Regions from separate parts of the Sporomusa aerivorans genome, predicted to be linked through region 2. Evidence: riboswitches for the same ligand, from Rfam matches in the RefSeq annotation. Region 2 holds a riboswitch; each other region holds the start of a gene.

Region 1 (6,451 bases), 460 kb from region 2:
TGCTGGGCCAGTGCGCGGGCAATCACTACTTTTTGCCTTTCGCCGCCGCTCAGCTGCCGGATATCACGAAAGGCGAATTTTTCAATATCCATTTTCTGCAGAATAGAAAAAACAATTTCCCGGTCTTTCGCGCTGTATTCGCCTTGCGCATGCGGCAGCCTGCCCATCATAACGGCGTTGATTACCGGCATAGGCCGTAGGGCGTTAGTATACTGCGGCACATAGGCCATAATTTTCGCTATATCCTGTTGCCGCGAGCCGGTGATATCGTTTCCGTTGAAAATGATTTGGCCGGCTTGCGGCCGCAGGATACGATTCATGCATTTTAACAAGGTGGTTTTGCCGGTGCCGTTCGGACCTGCCAGGCTGACAAACTCATTTTCTTCAACCGCAAAGGATATATCCGCTAAAACAGTCTGTTTGGGACTGTAACCAAAGGTAATGTTTTTGATTTCCAGACTCATTCCAGGCCCTTCTTTCCGCCGCTTAAAATCAAATGAATAAATAACGGCACCCCTAAAAAAGAAATGACGATACCTACCGGTATGCTCACCGGGTAAAGAATATATTTGCCGAAAGTATCCGCCAGCAAAAGCAGCAGCGCTCCCAACAGGCCGGAAAAAGGGATTAAAAATTTGTGCTCATTGCCGATAAGGATGCGGGCCATATGCGGCGCGATGAGTCCGACAAAACCGATGACACCGGTAAAACTGATAATCGCCGCCGTTATCAGCACCGCTGTAATGCCGATTTTCGTACGCAGTCTGCCAGGCTGAATCCCCAGGCTTTTGGCCATATCATCGTCGTTGCTGGCCAGGACATCGAGTTCCAGACCGTATCTTTGCAGCAGTAAAAAACAAACAATGACAACCCCGCCGGTAAAAGCGACATGCTCCCAGGACGCTCTGTTAAACGTGCCGAACGTCCATTGCACAACATCCTCCAATTTATGTTCTTTGGCAAAAAATTCGACGGTTGCCGTTAACGCACTGAAAAAATAATTGAGGGCAATCCCCACCAGCACAATGGCGGTCGGGGTAATACCCAGCTTCTGCGCAACCGTGTAAATGACCGCCACGCATAACAGGCAAGCGATAAAAGCGCAGGTAACGATACCTGCCTCGCTTTGGAAAAACAGAGTATTGCCGAAAACGATGCACAGCGAGGCGCCGAACGCCGCCGCCGAAGATATGCCGAGCGTAAAGGGACTGACCAGATCGTTTCTGGTGATGGACTGCATGACAACCCCGGCGACCGCCAGCCCGATTCCGGCCAGTATGGCCAGCGCAATCCGCGGCAAACGCAGTAGCAAAATGATTTTGTTGATGTTGGTATCAGGAGAACCCTCCAGCGTACCGGCAAAATACAGCTTTACCGCAATGAGCACCTGCATTACGCCTTGCTTCATGCCAATGGCGGTAAAAAACAAACCCAATACCACAATGATGACTGCAGTACTTAAAAGCAGCAGATATTTTTTTTTGTTTGCCGCTTTATACTCTTGTTCAAGCATAACTCCTCCGAAGTAACCATTTCTGTTGTAGTTCAATGATCCGACCGTAAAAAAAGGGAGATTTCGCATCTCCCTGCCGGATTTTACAGGTCAAACTGAGCGGTAAGTGTAAAGGTTCTGGGCATAGACAGGCCGAAGGTCGTGCTGCCGCCTCTTCCCATCCAGTAATCTTTATCGGCGACATTATAGCACATGGCGCTTAATTTAACCGGTGTAGCCGAAATTTTGGTCTTGTAGCTGACACCGAGATCAAACGTAACATACGAAGGGATTTTGGCTTTATTATCATCGATATAGGCCGAACTGTTGTAATTGGCGCGGCCAATCACCGCAGTCCTGTCGTCCGGATTGTACTCCAGCGCGATAACACTGCTCCAGTCGGATACACCGTTTACATACCAGCCGTCTTTCATGGCAGTACCCGTTTTTTCCCGCTTGTGATCCAAGTGCATAAAGCCGCCGGTAATATTCCATTTCGGGGAAATTTTACCGTTGACGGTTAGTTCCACCCCTTTATACCGGTTTTCCCCTTCCTGCGTCAGGATATATTTTCCGCTTGTGCTGCCGGGCAGGTCCACATAATTTCCCTGATTTAAATCAAAATAACTTAACGTAGTCAGCAAACCGTTATTTTCGTATTTGACGCCAACCTCTGCTTGCTTATTCTTTACCGGCGACAGGATACGGCCTTTGTTTTCATATTTTGCATCGGAAACAAACGCACCGCGGGAGTAACTGCTGGAATAGCCGGTATAAAAAGAGACATTTTTAACTGGCTTATAGGTAATGCCAACGCTGGGCGCCAAATCGAGATTATTCACCTTTTCGGACGAGGATTCGAACTTACCGTCCCGTCTTGACCCTGCCACCAGAACCTGCAGTTTTTTGTATTCCATCGTATCGGCCAGAGTAACGCCCACGACGGTTTCTTCATAGGACAAAGACGCGTGGCCTGCCTCAGGCAGCGTATAGTCTCCATATACAATCCCGTCATACAGGTTGCCGGATATCAGCCCTGCGACGCTGTTTACCGATGTATTCCAATATTTTGTCCAGGCTCTGTCGACGGAAAAAGCCAGGCTGTGCTTTACTTCGCCGGCAGTAAAATCACCGTTTACACCCGTCTGAACATAAACATTCTTGGAAGCTTCATTCTGGTGATTGAGTTTGTTTGATGAGAGGAAATTCCCGTAACCGTCAATATATAAAGCCGAGCCCGCATTATACTTGGTGCCGCTGCGGCTCGCCATCCCCGTATTCACATACCAGCGCCAGGTGTCGTTGATTTTTTGCTCATGATTCAATGTTGATAAATAGCCATGGACATATTTCGTTGTTTCGGGAAAATCATAGGAATTCTTTGCGTCGGGAACCTTGGGCATCAGTCCCTTGTTTACACTGTCGCTCAGAATAAACCAGCGCTGCCCTTCATTTACCCTGAGATCAAAATACCCGGCCAGAAGATTGGTGGTACTGCGGTCATCCCGGTGGTCAAGATTGATAAAAAAGGTTTTTTCTTCCTTTTCCGTTCCTGCCAGCGACAAGTCGCCGTCCAGATGACCGGCGTTGACGCGAAGCCCCCACTCCTGATTTTCACCAAAGCGTCTGCCGATATCGATGTATTCGCCCCAGGAGCCCCTGCCGGAGAAGGTTTGCGTGTAACGGGTAACAGGCTCGTCCCCGGCTCGCTTTGATATCACATTAATCATACCGGGCGGCGCGCTTTTACCGCTGTTTGTCCCGTTGGAGGAAGTAGTCGCGCCGTTGATGCCCGCGTTTGGCCCGACAGTTACGTCCATGCGTTCAATGATATGCGCCGGCGGTGTTGTGAACTGGTAAAACAAATTTGGAATGCCGTTTAAGTACATATTATTGCCGTTCATGTTAATGCCGCGCATGGAAAAATCCGTGTACATCGGCGAGCTTGTACTGCTTCTAATCGACGGAATATTGGTCAGCACTTCGTTTAACGTTAAACCGGGCGTGCCGAAGGTTTCAATGCTTTTGGCGGTAAGACTTATTTCCGTGTAAGGAATATCCAGAATATCCTTATAACCTAATATCCCGTACCGGGCTTTCTTATTGACATAACTTCCGGGATAAACGAAAGCTTCCCCTTCTACCAGAACCTCCTCCAGCTGATATACCGTTTTTTCGGCCGCTTCCTCAGCATACACGGCATTGTCCGCGCCTGCGCCCATGAATAGCATCGCCGCACCGGCCGCCAACAGAGTCATTCGTCGTTTCAGCGCTTTTTTATTTACTCTATTCTTATTACTCATCCTACATATCCCCTTCTCCTCTAACCTTAGCCAGCCCTAACCTTACCATCCTGCTATTCTCGAAATCACATAAAAAATCGACCTCCTAATTTCGAGAGGCCGTTACTGAGCAAGAAAACCTGTTTAATAAAAAATCCCAGCTTGTAAAAAGCTGGGAAGGAAATGGCACAGGCGCCCGTAAATCCCCTCCCCATCGTCGTGGGTAAAACGGTGATTGTCAAACAGGCAGTTCTCCTGGCTTCGGATCTTCGTTTGCCTGCGCCTTCCCAAAGCTTGCGCTCCAGTGGCATTGTGCAGGTTCACTCCCCGTTACAGTGGCGGGACCGCGCCGGCATTACACCGGACTTCCCTATTAAGCCCCGTAGGGCACCTATTTCCACAATATCTTTTTTTACAAATCACTTTAATAAATACTTAATTTATACTAGCAAATAATGTCATAAGCGTCAAGAGGCTGTCGAAACTTGACAGAAACTATACCGGTTAAACTGTGGCGTTCGAAGAGGACCTGCACAAAAGCGAAGTCCTGATAGCCGCGCTTGGATTAAAGAGGCAGGTATTGCATTGTTAAGAAATGATTATACCATGTTAAGTTTCCGGGAAGTTCATTGACGAATTTACACTAAGAGATTTATACTGGGGATGGATTTATTGACAATATAATCCAAAAATTTCAACACTCATATATCCTGTTTTATGGCAAACCCGTTGAAAAACGGGGACGCAAAGCCGTGGGTCTAAGGGTAGGTGCTTCCTATGACAGCCTGGTTGCTCTTGAGAATTATTACCAAGATGCTGCCCGGTTTTTTTTATTGCCTTCTTTTATCGATCTCGTTAGTGCTAAAAAATTTAGGCACAGACTTGAATGATAACAGTTACCTGACTTAGCAAAGGCAACAAATTTACTAGACGGGAGTTGGTCGGTCTATGAGAATCACTAGTATGAGAACGAGATGATTTGAGCAAAGAATCCAGCGAAATCACCGCCATCCGGGAAATTGAGGCTGCTGGCAGACATCGGCGACCCCAATCACAGACAATCGCCAGCGCGACCGAGGAGCAAACCGCTTCCATGCAGGAAATCGCGGCTTCAAGTCAAAGCCTGGCGCAAATGGCCACAGAATTAACCCAGGCCAGCAGTAAGTTCAAAATATAAAAGGAGAGCTGCGGTGCGCTTAGCCCTCCCTCTCCTTGCATAATTAATCGAACTTTAATTGTTTGGTAACCTGTAAAAAATGTAACTATGCCATAATATAACCAGATATACACGTACTTATCTTGACATTCAAGGAGATGCTCAAAATGACAACGAGACGGTATCCAATAATTGTACAACTTACTACTATTTTTGCGGTGACCATTTTATCTTTTCTCGTAATATTAGGGTATGTGCTGCATAGTTACGCAAACACTACCACCTCGACAGTAGAATTCAGTAACAAAGTTAATACTGCTTCGACAAGATTGATAATGGTCAAAGATGCCCATACTGATTTTACCCGGGCGCTGCTGAATATGCGTGGTTTTCTGTTTTATACCGACGGGACGGCTCAATACGAGCAGGGTTATCGCAACAAATTCGGCAGCAGTTATGATACGGTAAAAAAGTATAACGCGACGGCGCAAAATATAGACGAAGATGCCGGCAGACTGGAAAAACTGCTGGCTGAATATCTTATACTCGGCGATAAAGCGATAGCAGCAAAAAAGAATAATGACCCTGACCTGAATAACGTGCTAAGTGCGGGACGGCAATTAGTTGATCAGATCGACGCTCAATTTGTGGTTGTAGCCCAAAAACAAGGCGACGCCATCAACGCCGGCAGCCAATTTCTCATTGATCAGTCAAGAACGCAAAGTCAGATCGGGATAATGGCCGGCGTAATTGTAACCATTCTGGTAATATCTATCGTGGTCATTTATAGCCGGCGAATAACGATCCGTCTGAATAACCTAAAAACTGAGGTGTCGGCGGTTGGATCGCTGGATTTAACCAGACCGGATTTTCACGCGACTCGTAATGATGAAATCGGCGATATGGCCGAAGCCATCATTGCTATGAAGCGCTCACTCCGCAGTGTTGTTGCCCGGATTAAGAACAGCGCCGATACATTGGCGGCATCGTCTGAGGAACTTACCGCGAACTCAGAACAGTCAGCCCAGGCGGCTAACCAAATTGCCGCTTCGATTACCAGTGTAGCCACCGGAGCTAATGAGCAATTAGCGGCGGCCAATAAGGCTTCTACGATAGTTGAGAAAATGTCGGCCGGTATACAGCAGGTATCCGCCAGCACAAACCAAGTTGCCGAACAGTCCACCCAGGCAGTTGGCAAGGCCGCGGAAGGCGGCAAGGCCGTTGAAGAGGCAGTCAGCCAAATGATTCAGGTGGAAGACACCGTCATTACATCCGCAGAAGTCGTGGCCAAGCTGGGTGAGCGCTCACAGGAAATCGGCCAGATTGTAGGAACTATTTCCGGTATCGCCGGCCAAACTAACTTGCTGGCCCTTAACGCAGCCATCGAGGCGGCAAGAGCGGGCGAACAAGGACGAGGCTTTGCCGTAGTCGCCGAGGAAGTCCGCAAGCTTGCCGAGCAGTCCCAGGAAGCAGCCAAGAAGATCGCAGGGCTGATTGGGGAAATTCAGGGAGACACCGCTA
Region 2 (6,451 bases):
GGCAATGCCTGACTCGGAAAAATTATTGTCCTGCAAACAGCCGACCATCGCTTTACATCTCAGCCAGATTTCATCAATCAGCCTGGCATAGCTGCCGCTGCCGTCAGGCAGTAACTGGCCGCTTCGCTCAACCATTTGGTGATAATCATAACCATAAGCCCTGGCAATCACATCCGGCAGCGAAGGAATATTCCCGTTTTCCACCCGGGTGAGCGCCAGAATAAATTCAGTTAGCTTGTAAGCCTGCGGCGCCTCGCCCAGAGTGTGGAGGCCAACACGTATTTGCATGTGCTTCAAAGTCTCAAGGTAAGCATGAATGCGCAAAATATAGTCGGCCAGCGACTGCCCGGCCGGCCTGGGCAAATCTTCCTCCAGATGCAGGGCGGCTATTTTCGCGCTAATCTGCTCGCCAATCAGTACGGCATTAGCCGGCTGCTCCTCCCGGTAATGCGCATATTCATCCAAAAGCACTTCCAGTTCGGCTAACTCTTCATACGTATCGGCATGACTCATCGGCGGGCAAAGATGCCCGATAAGGCAGGCGGCGCCCCGCCGTTTGGCCTGAATGCCTTCGCCGACAATCGTGACATAATACGGATAAATATTCGGCAAATCCTGTAAGGCAAGCTCCGGATAACAGGTGCGGGACAGACCGGCATTTTTTCCCGGCAGCCATTCCAGAGAACCGTGCGTGCCCACATGAATAACCGCATCGGCCTGCCAGACATCCCTGATCCAGGCATAAAAAGCAAAATAATGATGCGGCGGCGGACAGGTCGGCGAATGAAGAATCTTGCCGGGCTCCTCGCCAAAGCCGCGCGGGGGCTGCAGGGTAAGCAGGATATTGCCGTTCAGCACTCCCGGAACCAGCAGGCTGTCATTGGCAAAAAACACATCTCCCGGCGGCAGTCCCCATTCGTTGCTTAAATCATCCCGGGTTGTCCTATCGAGCTTGTCAAACCAGGTTTTGTAATCGGCTTGGCCGACGGTGCCCACCACTTTATTTATTTGTTCGTCGTTGAGAAATCTCCGGTCATTCGTCACACCGGCCAAAAGCTCCTCCATGAGTTCATGCCCGCCGGCCGGGAGCCTGGCAATTGTATAGCCGTGTTCGGCCATCTTTTTTAACAAAACGGCAACACTGGCCGGCGAATCCAGGCCCAGCGCATTACCGATATTGGCATTTGTCGGCGGATAATTGTGAAAAACAATGGCGACCTTTTTCTGCGCATTGTCTTTGCAGCGTAAATTAACCCACTTTTTCACTTTATCGGCCAGCGCCTCCACCCGCTCCGGTACCGGCAAATACCGTTTCAGGCCGCCGCCGCTGGGTTCTGTACCGGCAACTACGCCGCCGTGAATAACGCCGTCAAACTCCGGCTGCACAACATTGACCGAAAGCTCTACCGGGTTCATGCCGGTAAAGCCCGCCTGCCACTCCGCCTGCGACCGTACCAGCGTATAGGCCTGAATGACCGGCACATTGAGCTCGCGTAGAAATCCCGGCAGGTTTTGCCGGCTCATGGTCAGACCTACTCTAAAGGTATTGATTACTGCGGAAACAACGACTTGCCCCTGCCGGTAAAAAAACTTTTGCACCGCCTGGCTGATTCCCGCCGCATTCAGGTCCTTATTATCCTCCCAGAGGCCAAATACGGGCAGCACGTCCAGCCCCCGGCAACGTAAAGCATTGATGACGGCATCAAGATAGGCTGTATCCTGCCATATCCACACCTCACGCGAAAACAGAATACCGACAAGGGGACGATCCTCTCTTCCTTTGACCTCTGGCTGATAGATGCCGTGCCAGACAAGTTCCGCCGGCAGCTTATAGTCCGGCGCTGCCCGGCCGGTCTTACTTGCCAGCCAAAGTAAGAGGCTCTGGTAGTTGCTGCTGCCGCTGAACAGGATATAATCGCGTATTCGCTTCAGTTCCTCGTCCGCAAAGCCGCTGACCGTGCATTGGCTGCTGTCGGCCGTTGACAGGAAGGCATATAAACCGTTGCCCTGGTTCTTTAACAGCTGCAAGGCCTTGCCTGCCAGTTCACATTCATAAACAGGACCTTGCCACAGGAAAACGACCACGTCACTGTTGGCGAGCAAAGACTCATATTGCGCACTCCAGGCAACAGTGTCATTAAAGAAATAAATATGCAGGTCCAAGGAAACAGTTTTGCTGTCTGTAAGATATTTTCCGGCCTGCCGCAGCATCGTACATTGTCTTTCCACATTGGTAAAAATACTTATCGTCGTCATACCAAAACTCCTTTGGCACAGTAGAAACTTCAGGATGATCTGTGCATGGTTCTTAACAAATATAAGAAGTAAGGAACGCCTACCACGGCCGTCATAATGCCTACACGTATTTCCAGGGGACAAAGTAAAATCCGGCCCAGCGTGTCGCACAGCAGTAAGAACGTGCCGCCGGTCAGAGCGCTGTAGGGCAGCAGCAGACGATGATCCGGACCTACCAGCAGGCGGGAGATATGCGGTATTACCAGACCGACAAAGCCGATATTACCGCTGACACAGACTGCCGTGGCCGCAATCAGGGAAGCGATCAGCAGTAAAAGCAGCCGGTAAGGAACGATTGCCAGGCCTACAGCCCTTGCCTCCGTTTCCCCCAAGACAAGAATGTTAAGATGGCGCGACAGCAAAATCAGCAGGGCAATCCCCAGGCTAATGGGCCAGAAAGCGATATATACATGTTCCCAGCGCCGGAAATCAAGACTGCCGATCATCCAGAACAGATACTGCTGCACCTTCTGTTCGTTAATATAGGTTAAGATGCCGGCAGTAAAGGCGCCTGAGATTATACTTACGGCCACGCCGGCCAAAAGCAGCGGCATCACCGGAATCTTTCCCTGCCGCATCACCAGCGAGACAGTGATACCGGCAGCGCATACCGCACCAATGAAAGCAAACAGCGGCATATAAAAAAGATTCAAAAATCCAATGCCGGAAGCAATGGCAATGACGGCGCCGGCAGCCGCACCGCCTGATACGCCGATAATACCGGGATCTGCCAAATAATTGCCGAAAATCCCCTGCATGACGGCACCGGAAACAGCCAGGGCGGCGCCGGCCATGATGCCAATCAAAGTGCGCGGCATACGTATCTGCCACAAAATAGACTGTTGCTCCAGCGTAAAATCGTCTGCACCGAAGCCAGGCAGATATAGCTGATAGCCCAGCACAGCAACTGTCCCGGCTAAAGGAATTTCAACCTGCCCCAGCATAAGCGAGAGACTTGTGGCAAGCAAAAAAGCTGCCAGCAGCAGGAGAATCTTGCTCTGATTTCGTTTATATAGCGTCAGCATGATGACCTTCTTTATGAAAAAAATTAAAAAAGCTCCGGATAGGCTGTCCGGGCGAATACCTCAATACTCTCAACAACATGCTGCGAACCTACGTAGCGAAAGCGGTCGGAAACCAGCTTCACCTGATCATTGCGAACGGCGGCAACATGCTGCAGGGCCGGATCTGTCATAATCTGCCGCCGGTAGGTGTCGACATCACTGTGCCCGTCATAATTCCAGGTAGGCAAAAGAAAGATATCCGGATTTGCGGCAATAATTTGTTCCTTGGACAGGCGGTTTTCGCCCTGGTCGCTGCCGGCCAGGAGAGCGCCGTTACGCAAATGGGCATATTGGAAGATATCTGCCAGCAAATTGTTTCTGTTGCCGATAACACCGATAAAATCAAAAGCCATCGCACATTTGCTGTTAGCCGGAGTGACTGGGACCAATCTTGCTTCAATTTGCCGCAACCGCTTTTCCATTTGGGCAATCATGCGCTGCCCCTGTTCCTCTTCCCGCACCGCGCGGGCTAAACTTATAATTCTTTGTTTAACCTCCGGCAAGTTTTTCGGACTTTTGGAAATATATACAGGAATGCCGACTTCTCTCAGTGTCTGTACTGCTTCCGGCCGCAGGGTACCTGGCGCCGCTAAGATCAGATCCGGCCGGAGCGCAATGAGCGCCTCGGCATAGGGTACGGCCCGTTGACCCACTCTGGCAGCCTGCTCGGCGGTAATAAAAGTGATTTCCGGATCGCCGGCATGCCGGCTAAAAGCCAGAATCCGCTCCTGCGCCACCAGTTCCAAAATAATCTCATCCACGCTATAAGCAAGCGACACAATGCGTTTGGGCTTATCCGCCAGCAGCATGGTATACCCGCTATCGTCCGTTACAGTATAACCGCTGCGGGCACTGACCGTTTTATCGGCAACCGGTCTGGCGGGGCAGCCGGTAAGCAGCAGACAAAGCGAGCAAAGAGCCGCCAGATATAAAAACTGTTTCATTTTCTATTCCTCATTGTAAACTCACTAAGACATCAAAAGACCTCTCCCGTATAAAACGGAAGAGGTCTGCAGCAACACAGTAAACCAGTAAATTTTCAATAAAACTGTGCGAATCCCCTCCCCATCTCTCGTGGCTCAAGCGGTGATTGTCAAACAGGCAGTTCTTCTGGCTCCGGATCATGATAGTGTTTGCGCCTTCCCAGATGACAATCATCCAGTGACCTAATGCAAACCTACTCCCCGATACAGCGGCGGGACCGCGGCGGGATCAGCAAAACTGCTTAACCGCACTTCTCTATTAAGCCCCTTGCGGGGCACCTGTTTCGCCTTTCTTACAAGGCATATGAAATTATATTATTTACATTATTTTAACATTTTATGAGCGAAATTGTCAAATATAAACTAATTTAGACAATGTTTTCCACAATCATCGGGTTTAAAGGGGTCAGGGTTTAAAGGGGTCAGGGTTTAAAGGGGTCAGGCTTGAGTTACATATGACATTGACTTATTCCTCTCCATCTTTAATGTCAATTAACTCTTGCCAAATCCTTGTAATATTGGCTGGGACAATTTGCAGTACTTTGGTTGACTGCGTCCTTGTCCGTCCTTGTCATTAGACCTCTCTCTATTGCTTCATAACATTCGCAGTGTATCCTAAGTCAATTTTAATAACTCAAGCCTGACCCTATTACTCCCTCTCGCTCAGACCGGTCAGCATGGTTTCGGTGAAGGCATCGGCAGAACTTTGTATAGCCTGCTGTGAAATGACTGGTGTCGGAGCTTCCAAGGCGGGTATCCGGTCAAGCCGGTCCGCTACAATCTTCACAACCAGTGCCGACCAGGCCCGGATATCGGCTGTCAGTTCGCCGGTAGCTACCGACGGGGCTAACACCTGATACTTGCCTGCGGTCAAAACAAGCAGGTCATTGCCGGCCTGGGCCAGTTCGCCGCCACTCAGCAACTGCCACTGATTCTGATCTAAGAGGTGAACATACAGTGACGTACCGGTCACCAGTTCCGCCTCCTTGTCCAGTTGGCGCAGGACTGCCGCAAAACGCTGTCTGTTAATGGCTCCGTATTCCTCCAGATACTGCTGATACAAGCTTTCCTCGGTCACGCCGAAGCGGTTCATACGCCGCAGCATACTGTGCTGTTTTTGCGGGGACAGGCCGCTTTGCCGCAGCAAGGCTTCCTTGACGGCCTGTTTGACGGTGCGGCCGATCAGTTCCCCCAGTTTGGCATGTTTGCCCGCATCCTCAAGAAAAAGCGACGAACCCGGGTTGGTGATCACTATAGTCTGGTCTGTCCCCGAACCGGTGGCCAGTCCGTTTGAAAAGCGGCTGCCGGCCACCAGTTCCTGCAGGGCGGCTGTTTTGGCCTCGGTACAGGTCACGAGCGCCCGGGCCATGGTAGCCGCCGGAAGATCGGCGTCAATGACCAGCATAATATTAATCGTGCCCGGCTTATACTGCACCGTTTTTTTACCGGGAATAAAATAAGACGCCGGATCGCCCGCACGGCCGCCATTGCCTTCCACACCGCCGGTGGCGATGGCGGTTACAGTTAGTGACTGATAGCTTTCCGACTGTATGGCGACATTATCCATGGAGGCGGCCGTCCCCATGCTGGTCACCCTGGCGGGGTTTAGCCCCAGCTCACCGGCCACCCGCCGCATGTACTCCGGGTAATTGGCCCCCGTTACACCGACGGCGCCTTTCATATCATGGTTAAACACCGCTTTAAGATCGCGCCGGTAACCGCCGTTTACCACGGAGGTGCTTAAGACCTCCCGGGGAGCATTGAAGGCCAGGATGATATTGGTATCCTGCCGGTACACCGAATCTCCGGTGGATAAGGTATAGATGGGTATCCGTTCACTGCCGAGGCAGGGAATGGCGCTGCCGCAGAAAATAATAGCAAGCAATAGTCCCCGCAAATATTTTTTCATTGTTTGCCTCCCATACCGGCTGGCTGCCGGCCTTGTTATCAAAAATTTTAAAATTGGCATGTATACCGGTAAAAAGATATGCCGGCAACACCTTAATTTTTGTCATGAACCGGCGCATTCTTCCAGTTCTCCTTCAATATCCCGGTACAACTCTGCCAAACCTCAGTAGACACCAAAAAGACCTCTCTCGTTGATATCGA
Region 3 (6,451 bases), 2.8 Mb from region 2:
GTTCATGGCAATGCCTTTATAGAAACGTTTCTTGGTTTTCACAACATAACTCGGTTTACATCGCCGGAGCATCCTGAACTGGTTGTTTGGTACTATTTTATTCCGGTGCTGGTACTAGGCTTTTTTCCGTGGACGGCGATACTTATTCAGTCGGTATGGGCTTCACTTTTTAAAAGCCAGCAAAAAGACAGCAGCAATCTGCTATATTTGAATATCTGGGCCGCTTTTATTTTTGTATTTTTTTCCATATCGCAGACTAAGCTGGTATCTTATATCTTGCCGATGTACCCGCCGTTAGCGCTCATTGCCGGCTGGTATATCGACCGGATTTGGGCTTCCGGCAAACAGAACAAAGCGTGGGCTGTAATTTTTGCTGTTTTATCAGGTGCGCTTCTCGCCGGTATGTATACCGGCGCAAAGACTATGCCTGCGTTAACTGACGGAATCGTCTTATTGGCTGGCTTGGTCGGTATTATGGTTATATGCACGCTGGTGTTTTTGTGGCGGCGACAAGTTGGCAGCGTGTTCTGGAGCCAGGTACTTGGTATGGCGCTCTTTTCCGTGGTCCTTGTCAGTCAGCTATTTCCAGCGGCAGCGCCTTATTTTACTGCAAAATATATCGCGCAGGAATTTACCAAAAACTACGATGGCGCATCACCTGTTTTTATTATTAAATTTCTTCATCCCGGATTTACTTACTATACTGATATTTACGGGATTGAGGTGAAGCCTGAGGATTTGAATTCAGCAGTTAAGGTGTCGGGTAAAGCCTATTTCATTATTCAGCAGGCGGATTACCAGCTGCTTGCTGAAACCGATAAAAACAAATTCAGGGTGGTGGCTGAGTCTGCCGATAAATTGATTTTAATAAAAGACTAGAGTTGTATAAGCCATTCCTAAACATAAATGGGGTGTATTTCTAGCACTGGGTATTCAATCGCAAAAAAAATGAGCCGGCGTATAACCGGACTTTTACAAAAGAAAAGCGAGACTGCTTACCGGACATTCGCGAAACGCTGTTTACGTGCGCATCGCCAAGAATGATTGCAGTCTCGCTTGTTTATTTTTTAGCAGATGTTCTCAGCCAGAATATCTGCCACATGCTTGATTTTTACCTTTGGCAGTTGCTTATCAAGGCCGCCCTGAATCTGCATCATGCAGGCCGGGCAGGCAACCGCGACGACTTCAGCATCACTGTCTTTGATATTAGTAATTTTTTGTTTGAGAATTGGCATCGACAGTTCGGAATATTTAACGCCGAAAGCGCCAGCCATGCCACAGCATTTGTCGCAATCTTTCATTTCCACCAGCTCATAGCCTTTGGCAGCCTCCAGCAGCTGACGCGGTTCAGTGTAAATGCCAAGCCCGCGTTTCATATGGCAGGAGTCGTGGTAAGTAACTTTGGTTGTTCCGGTTGTTTTTGCTAAACGGCCGGCTTTTTGATACTCTTTGGCAACAAAGCTCGTAAACTCGCAGACTTTATGACCGAGTTTTTCCGCACGGACTTTCCAGTCCGGTTCGTCGGCAAACAATTCCACATATGTTTGGTGCCAGGTCTCGGCACAGGTAGGACAGGCTGAGAGAATGGCATCCGCCTGGGCAGCTTCAAACACTTCGATATTTTTCTTGGCGATACGCTTGGCTGTTTCCCGGTCACCCATTCCCAGCACCGGTTTGCCGCAGCAGCTTTGCTCTTCAGGAAAAACAACTTCCATATTGAGATCGTGCAGTACTTTATAAACGGATTCGCCGGTTTCCGGGAAAATAAAGTCAATGTTGCAGCCGCTGAAGAAAGCAATCCTTTTGGCAGGGTTGCCTATTTTTTTGGTGACTTTGGCTACACGGTCCCGGAAGGGCACATCTGCCACCGCCGGCAGGCTGCGGTCTTTAGCCATTCCTGCCAGAAACAGGGGCAGGTGCCGGATTACGCGGCCGGACTGAAAGGGCTTCTGACCAATGGCGGCCAAACGCAGCAGGGTATGAAACACTTTTCGGTTTGCCAGCACAGTTTCAAATACAGCCTTGACGCCAAAGGGGAGACCATGTTCTTTCACAGCTCTGGCCCGGAGTTCTTCGATAAGATGTGGAATATCAATTTTTCCCGGACAGATCTCCACACATTTGCGACAGCCAATACACAATTCATTAATTTTTTCAAAATCGCCCATACTATTTAAGAATGCCGTTAAGATAGCCCCGATCCCGCCGGCGTAAATATGACCGTATACATGGCCGCCAACTATGGTATATACCGGACATACGTTCAGGCATGATGCACAGCGGACACACTGGTATATTTCTTTAAATTTATCGTCATGTGCGGCTTTGAGGCGTCCGTTATCAAATAGAATGATATGCAGTTCTTTATCTTGCTCAACCCATTTGCCATCTTGCTTCACCATAACCGGAGTTGCTCCTGAGGTCATGGTCATGTAACTGGTCATAAGCTGGCCGGTTGCATTTCGCGGCAAAGTGCGCAGGATGGGAGCAGCGTCTTTTATTGTAGGAATAAGCTTCTCATAGCCAATAATGACAACATGGACGCGCGGCAGGGTAGTGACCAAACGGGCATTGCCTTCGTTGGTTACTAAGCCAATGGCTCCGTTTTCCGCTATGCCGAAATTTGCACCGGATATACCCATATCGGCCTGCAGAAATTCGGTTCGGAGTGCTTTACGGGCTGCCTGGACCATGAAAGGTATATCGGTGGGAATGTCCTGTTTAAGCTCCTTGGAAAAGTAATCTGCAATTTGCTCACGGTTAAGATGAATAGCCGGCATTACCATATGGGACGGCTTATGGCCGGCCAGAGAGATAATCCATTCTCCCAGGTCTGTTTCTTTAACGTGCAGACCGGCTGCCTCCAAATCATGGTTGAGATGAATCTCTTCTGACGCCATGGATTTGGATTTAACAATTCGCTGCACGCCTTTTTCTTTGCAGAGATTGATGAGGTATTCTTTGAGCGCCTTGCCGTCTTTGGCGCGGAATACTTTTGCACCTCGTTTTGCGGCTTCAGACTCAAATTTGTCGGCAAGGCTTTCAATATCGGCGACTGCGCTTATTTTCATTTGTCGGACTTGTTCCCGCAAGGCATCGATATCCGGAACATTTTCGTAAGCTTTGGCTCTGGCTACAGGATAGGCTTCGGCAAAACGGCCTAATGCTCCGCGTAGTATTTCGTCATTTAACTTTTCTTGAATTTCGTTTTTGATATTGCGATTATTAGCCTCCATTATTTGCCACCTCCGTTAACTTCTTCATCAACGGCAATAATGATAAGCCGGCTGGGGCCATGTACGCCGATTGTTAAGACTCGTTCGATATCAGCAGTACGGCTGGGACCGGTTATAAAGCTGATATAACCATGATCATACACCTGGGAGATAACTTCCATGGCTTCTGACACACCCTGCACAACATTACTGCTGCTCATAAACGCAACATGGACAGGCGGCAGCATGGAAACAAGGCGGCTTTCAAAAGCCAAAGCGTCCTGACAGATGCTGCCTGATTCGGCAATGCCAAATTCGACAGCCGAGATGCCAATGTCGGCACTTTCGGCGTGTTCGGCAATATCGGCCTGCTCAGTATACAGGGTAACTCCCAGCTCGGTTAAAGCTGCGTTAATACCTGCGGCCCGCTGCAAGGGGCTGTCGGCAGCGACCACTTTGCGGGCGTTGGTATATTTAACAAGATTAGTGATTACTTCTTTGGCTTCAGCGGCTGTTTTGACACGGAACACTTCGGCTGCAGCGTTTTTAGCTCTGGTTTCGAAGTCAGAGAAAAAATCGGCGCTGCAGGAACAGGCCGCCAATGCCGGCTGCCAGTTCTCACTTACTTTTTTCAACATCGTCACTCCCCTTAATGCAGATGAAATTTAAACGGTATGATGGTCTGACCAGTATATCCTTCGGCAATAAATTCCTAATTCCTCTCGGAATATAACAAAAAACGCAAAATTTACTGAAAAAATTTTGAATTATATAATTTTGATAATCGATGCCGGCTTTGCAGGAATTAGGTTAACTGTATGGAATATTAATACTATTGTAATTGGATAAGTGCAAGGGAATAGGTGCTTCATGCTTAATAGGGAAGCCGGTGTAACACCGGCACGGTCCCGCCACTGTAATGGGGATGCTGCCTAATACGTGCCACTGGGGAATCCGGGAAGGCTTAGGCGGGTGATGATCCAGAGTCAGGAGACCTGCCTGTTCTAACACATACCGTTAGGACCTACGGAAGATAGGCAGGTGTGGGTACAATAATCAGGCAAGTGACATTTTTTGTTTGGTATTATACCCCCTGCTAAAGGGGGTTTTTCTATTGTCTGACAGGCAAATGCGAAAAGGTATCACTACCGGAACTTGTGCGGCTGCCGCTGCTAAGGCGGCCGTTTTAGCCTGGCAGGGTAAAACGGCAACCAAGGTTGAAGTTATTTCGCCACAGGGGACGGTTCTGGTGGCGCCGGTGGCGGAAAGCCGGGCAATTGCCGGTGGCGGTATTGCCTGGATTATTAAAGACGCCGGTGATGATCCGGATATTACCAATGGGGTTAAAATTACTGCTGAGGTTACTATTACCGACGAGCCAGGTGTTGTTATAAAAGCCGGCAGCGGCGTGGGAACTGTAACAAAACCCGGCTTGGCTGTACCGGTAGGTGAGCCGGCGGTCAACCCGGGGCCTCGCCAAATGATAACCAGGGCCGTGTCTGAGTGTCTGCCGGCTGGTAAAGGAGCTATTGTGACTGTTTCTATTCCTGACGGTGAAAAACTGGCCGCCAGAACACTCAATCCCATTCTGGGTATTTCCGGCGGCCTATCCATAATAGGTACAACCGGCATTGTTGAACCTATGTCAGAAGAGGCTTTCAAAAATTCGCTGGTACCGCAGATCAGTGTAGTACAGGCACTTGGGTATCAAGATATTGTATTTGCTCCGGGTAAAATCGGTCAGGATATAGCCATTAACCGTTATGGGTTGCCGGCTGCAGCCGTGGTTCAGACCAGTAATTTTATCGGTCATATGTTAGAGCATGCTGTTAAATATGGTATGCACAGGGTGCTTTTATTTGGACATCTTGGCAAGATCGTCAAAGTATCGGCCGGAATATTTCATACTCATAACCGCATGGCCGATGCCCGTTTAGAAACACTGGCCGCCTATATGGCAGCCTGCGGCGCACCGCAGGCTGCTGTTGCAGAGGTGTTGGGATCAACTACTACTGAGGCGGCCATGCCGATAATTGCCCGTTACAATCTGACAGGTGTGTATAATTTGCTGGCGGAGCGGGCAAGTGAAAGAGCAAAACGCTACGTGTTCGGCGATCTGACTGTAGGAACAGTTATTGTGACTTTGCAGGGAGACATACTGGGGCTTGACCAAACGGCCCGGGAAATTGGAGGCCATTTAGGATGGAATCTAGACATCGAATCGTTATAGTTGGCATTGGTCCCGGTTCGCCGGATTATGTACTGCCTATTGCTAGCCGGACGATTACCGCAGCTAATGTTTTGGTAGGCAGCAAAAGGGCGCTGGACACATTTGCCGCAGAAAGCCAGATTACCAAAATTATTGATAAAGATATTGAAGGTGTGTTGGCTTTTATCAAATGTCAGCTGGCCAGTCAGGATGTAGTAGTCATGGTATCGGGGGATCCGGGATTCTACAGTATGCTGGCGGCTATCAGAAAACAATTTTCTGCAGAATGTATTAGCGTGATTCCGGGAATTAGCTCGGCGCAACTGGCGTTTGCCCGGCTGGCAGAGATTTGGCAGGATGCAGACTTAATCAGCATGCATGGCCGCCAGGCGGACGACGGACTGCTTGATTATCAACCTAACCGCAAGCTGGGGATTCTTACGGATACCCAGCATAATCCTGCCTATATCGCCTGTGCGTTGCGGGAACACGGCTGGCCGGACAATGCTCAGGTCTGGCTGTGTGCCAATTTGTCTTATGACAATGAAAAAGTGATTGCCATGACGCTGGCTGAAGCGGCCGGCATACCCGGCTTTGAACATAGTGTAATGGTGGTGAAAGCATGAGCCATAGATTAGGCATTCCGGACGATCAATTCATCAGGGGCGATATCCCGATGACTAAACAGGAAGTCAGGATATTGACACTGGCAAAAGCCAATATCGGTATTGCTGACACTGTTATTGATATTGGCGCCGGTACTGGTTCTCTTTCGGTAGAAGCCGCTTTACTGGCAAAAGAGGGCAGGGTTATTGCCATTGAACGTGAGCCGGAGGGTGTGGATTTAATAAAAGCCAATGCGGCTAAATTTGCCGCTGACAATCTTACGGCCATTCTGGGAGCAGCGCCAAAGGTGATGGACGGATTACCTCAGGCCGATGTTGTTTTAGTTGGCGGCAGCGGCGGAAAACTCGTGGATATTCTGGCCTGTGCCAATAAGCTGCTGAAAGCAGGCGGCCGTCTGATT

The links. A riboswitch is a leader RNA that binds a small molecule or an ion and turns the genes downstream of it on or off. The one in region 2 is predicted to bind cobalamin.
Region 1: another riboswitch for cobalamin. It lies ahead of SATMO3_RS03575 (TonB-dependent receptor); the one in region 2 lies ahead of SATMO3_RS05475 (ABC transporter substrate-binding protein).
Region 3: another riboswitch for cobalamin. It lies ahead of cbiD (cobalt-precorrin-5B (C(1))-methyltransferase CbiD); the one in region 2 lies ahead of SATMO3_RS05475 (ABC transporter substrate-binding protein).

The regions. Positions count from the first base shown of each region.
Region 1 covers NZ_CP156926.1:778,655-785,105, reverse strand. Annotated here, with positions in the region: gene SATMO3_RS03585 (ABC transporter ATP-binding protein) at 1-464, opposite strand, end outside; gene SATMO3_RS03580 (FecCD family ABC transporter permease) at 461-1,513, opposite strand; gene SATMO3_RS03575 (TonB-dependent receptor) at 1,597-3,795, opposite strand; cobalamin riboswitch at 4,002-4,184, opposite strand; cyclic di-GMP riboswitch class I at 4,484-4,571, shown strand; gene SATMO3_RS03570 (hypothetical protein) at 4,754-4,951, shown strand; gene SATMO3_RS03565 (methyl-accepting chemotaxis protein) at 5,098-6,451, shown strand, end outside.
Region 2 covers NZ_CP156926.1:1,238,010-1,244,460, reverse strand. Annotated here, with positions in the region: gene cobN (cobaltochelatase subunit CobN) at 1-2,256, opposite strand, end outside; gene SATMO3_RS05480 (FecCD family ABC transporter permease) at 2,286-3,320, opposite strand; gene SATMO3_RS05475 (ABC transporter substrate-binding protein) at 3,344-4,303, opposite strand; cobalamin riboswitch at 4,442-4,640, opposite strand; gene SATMO3_RS05470 (adenosylcobinamide amidohydrolase) at 4,992-6,251, opposite strand.
Region 3 covers NZ_CP156926.1:4,014,642-4,021,092, reverse strand. Annotated here, with positions in the region: gene SATMO3_RS19360 (ArnT family glycosyltransferase) at 1-879, shown strand, start outside; gene ldhH (L-lactate dehydrogenase (quinone) large subunit LdhH) at 1,068-3,236, opposite strand; gene SATMO3_RS19350 (lactate utilization protein C) at 3,236-3,853, opposite strand; cobalamin riboswitch at 4,060-4,233, shown strand; gene cbiD (cobalt-precorrin-5B (C(1))-methyltransferase CbiD) at 4,345-5,445, shown strand; gene cbiE (precorrin-6y C5,15-methyltransferase (decarboxylating) subunit CbiE) at 5,418-6,050, shown strand; gene cbiT (precorrin-6Y C5,15-methyltransferase (decarboxylating) subunit CbiT) at 6,047-6,451, shown strand, end outside.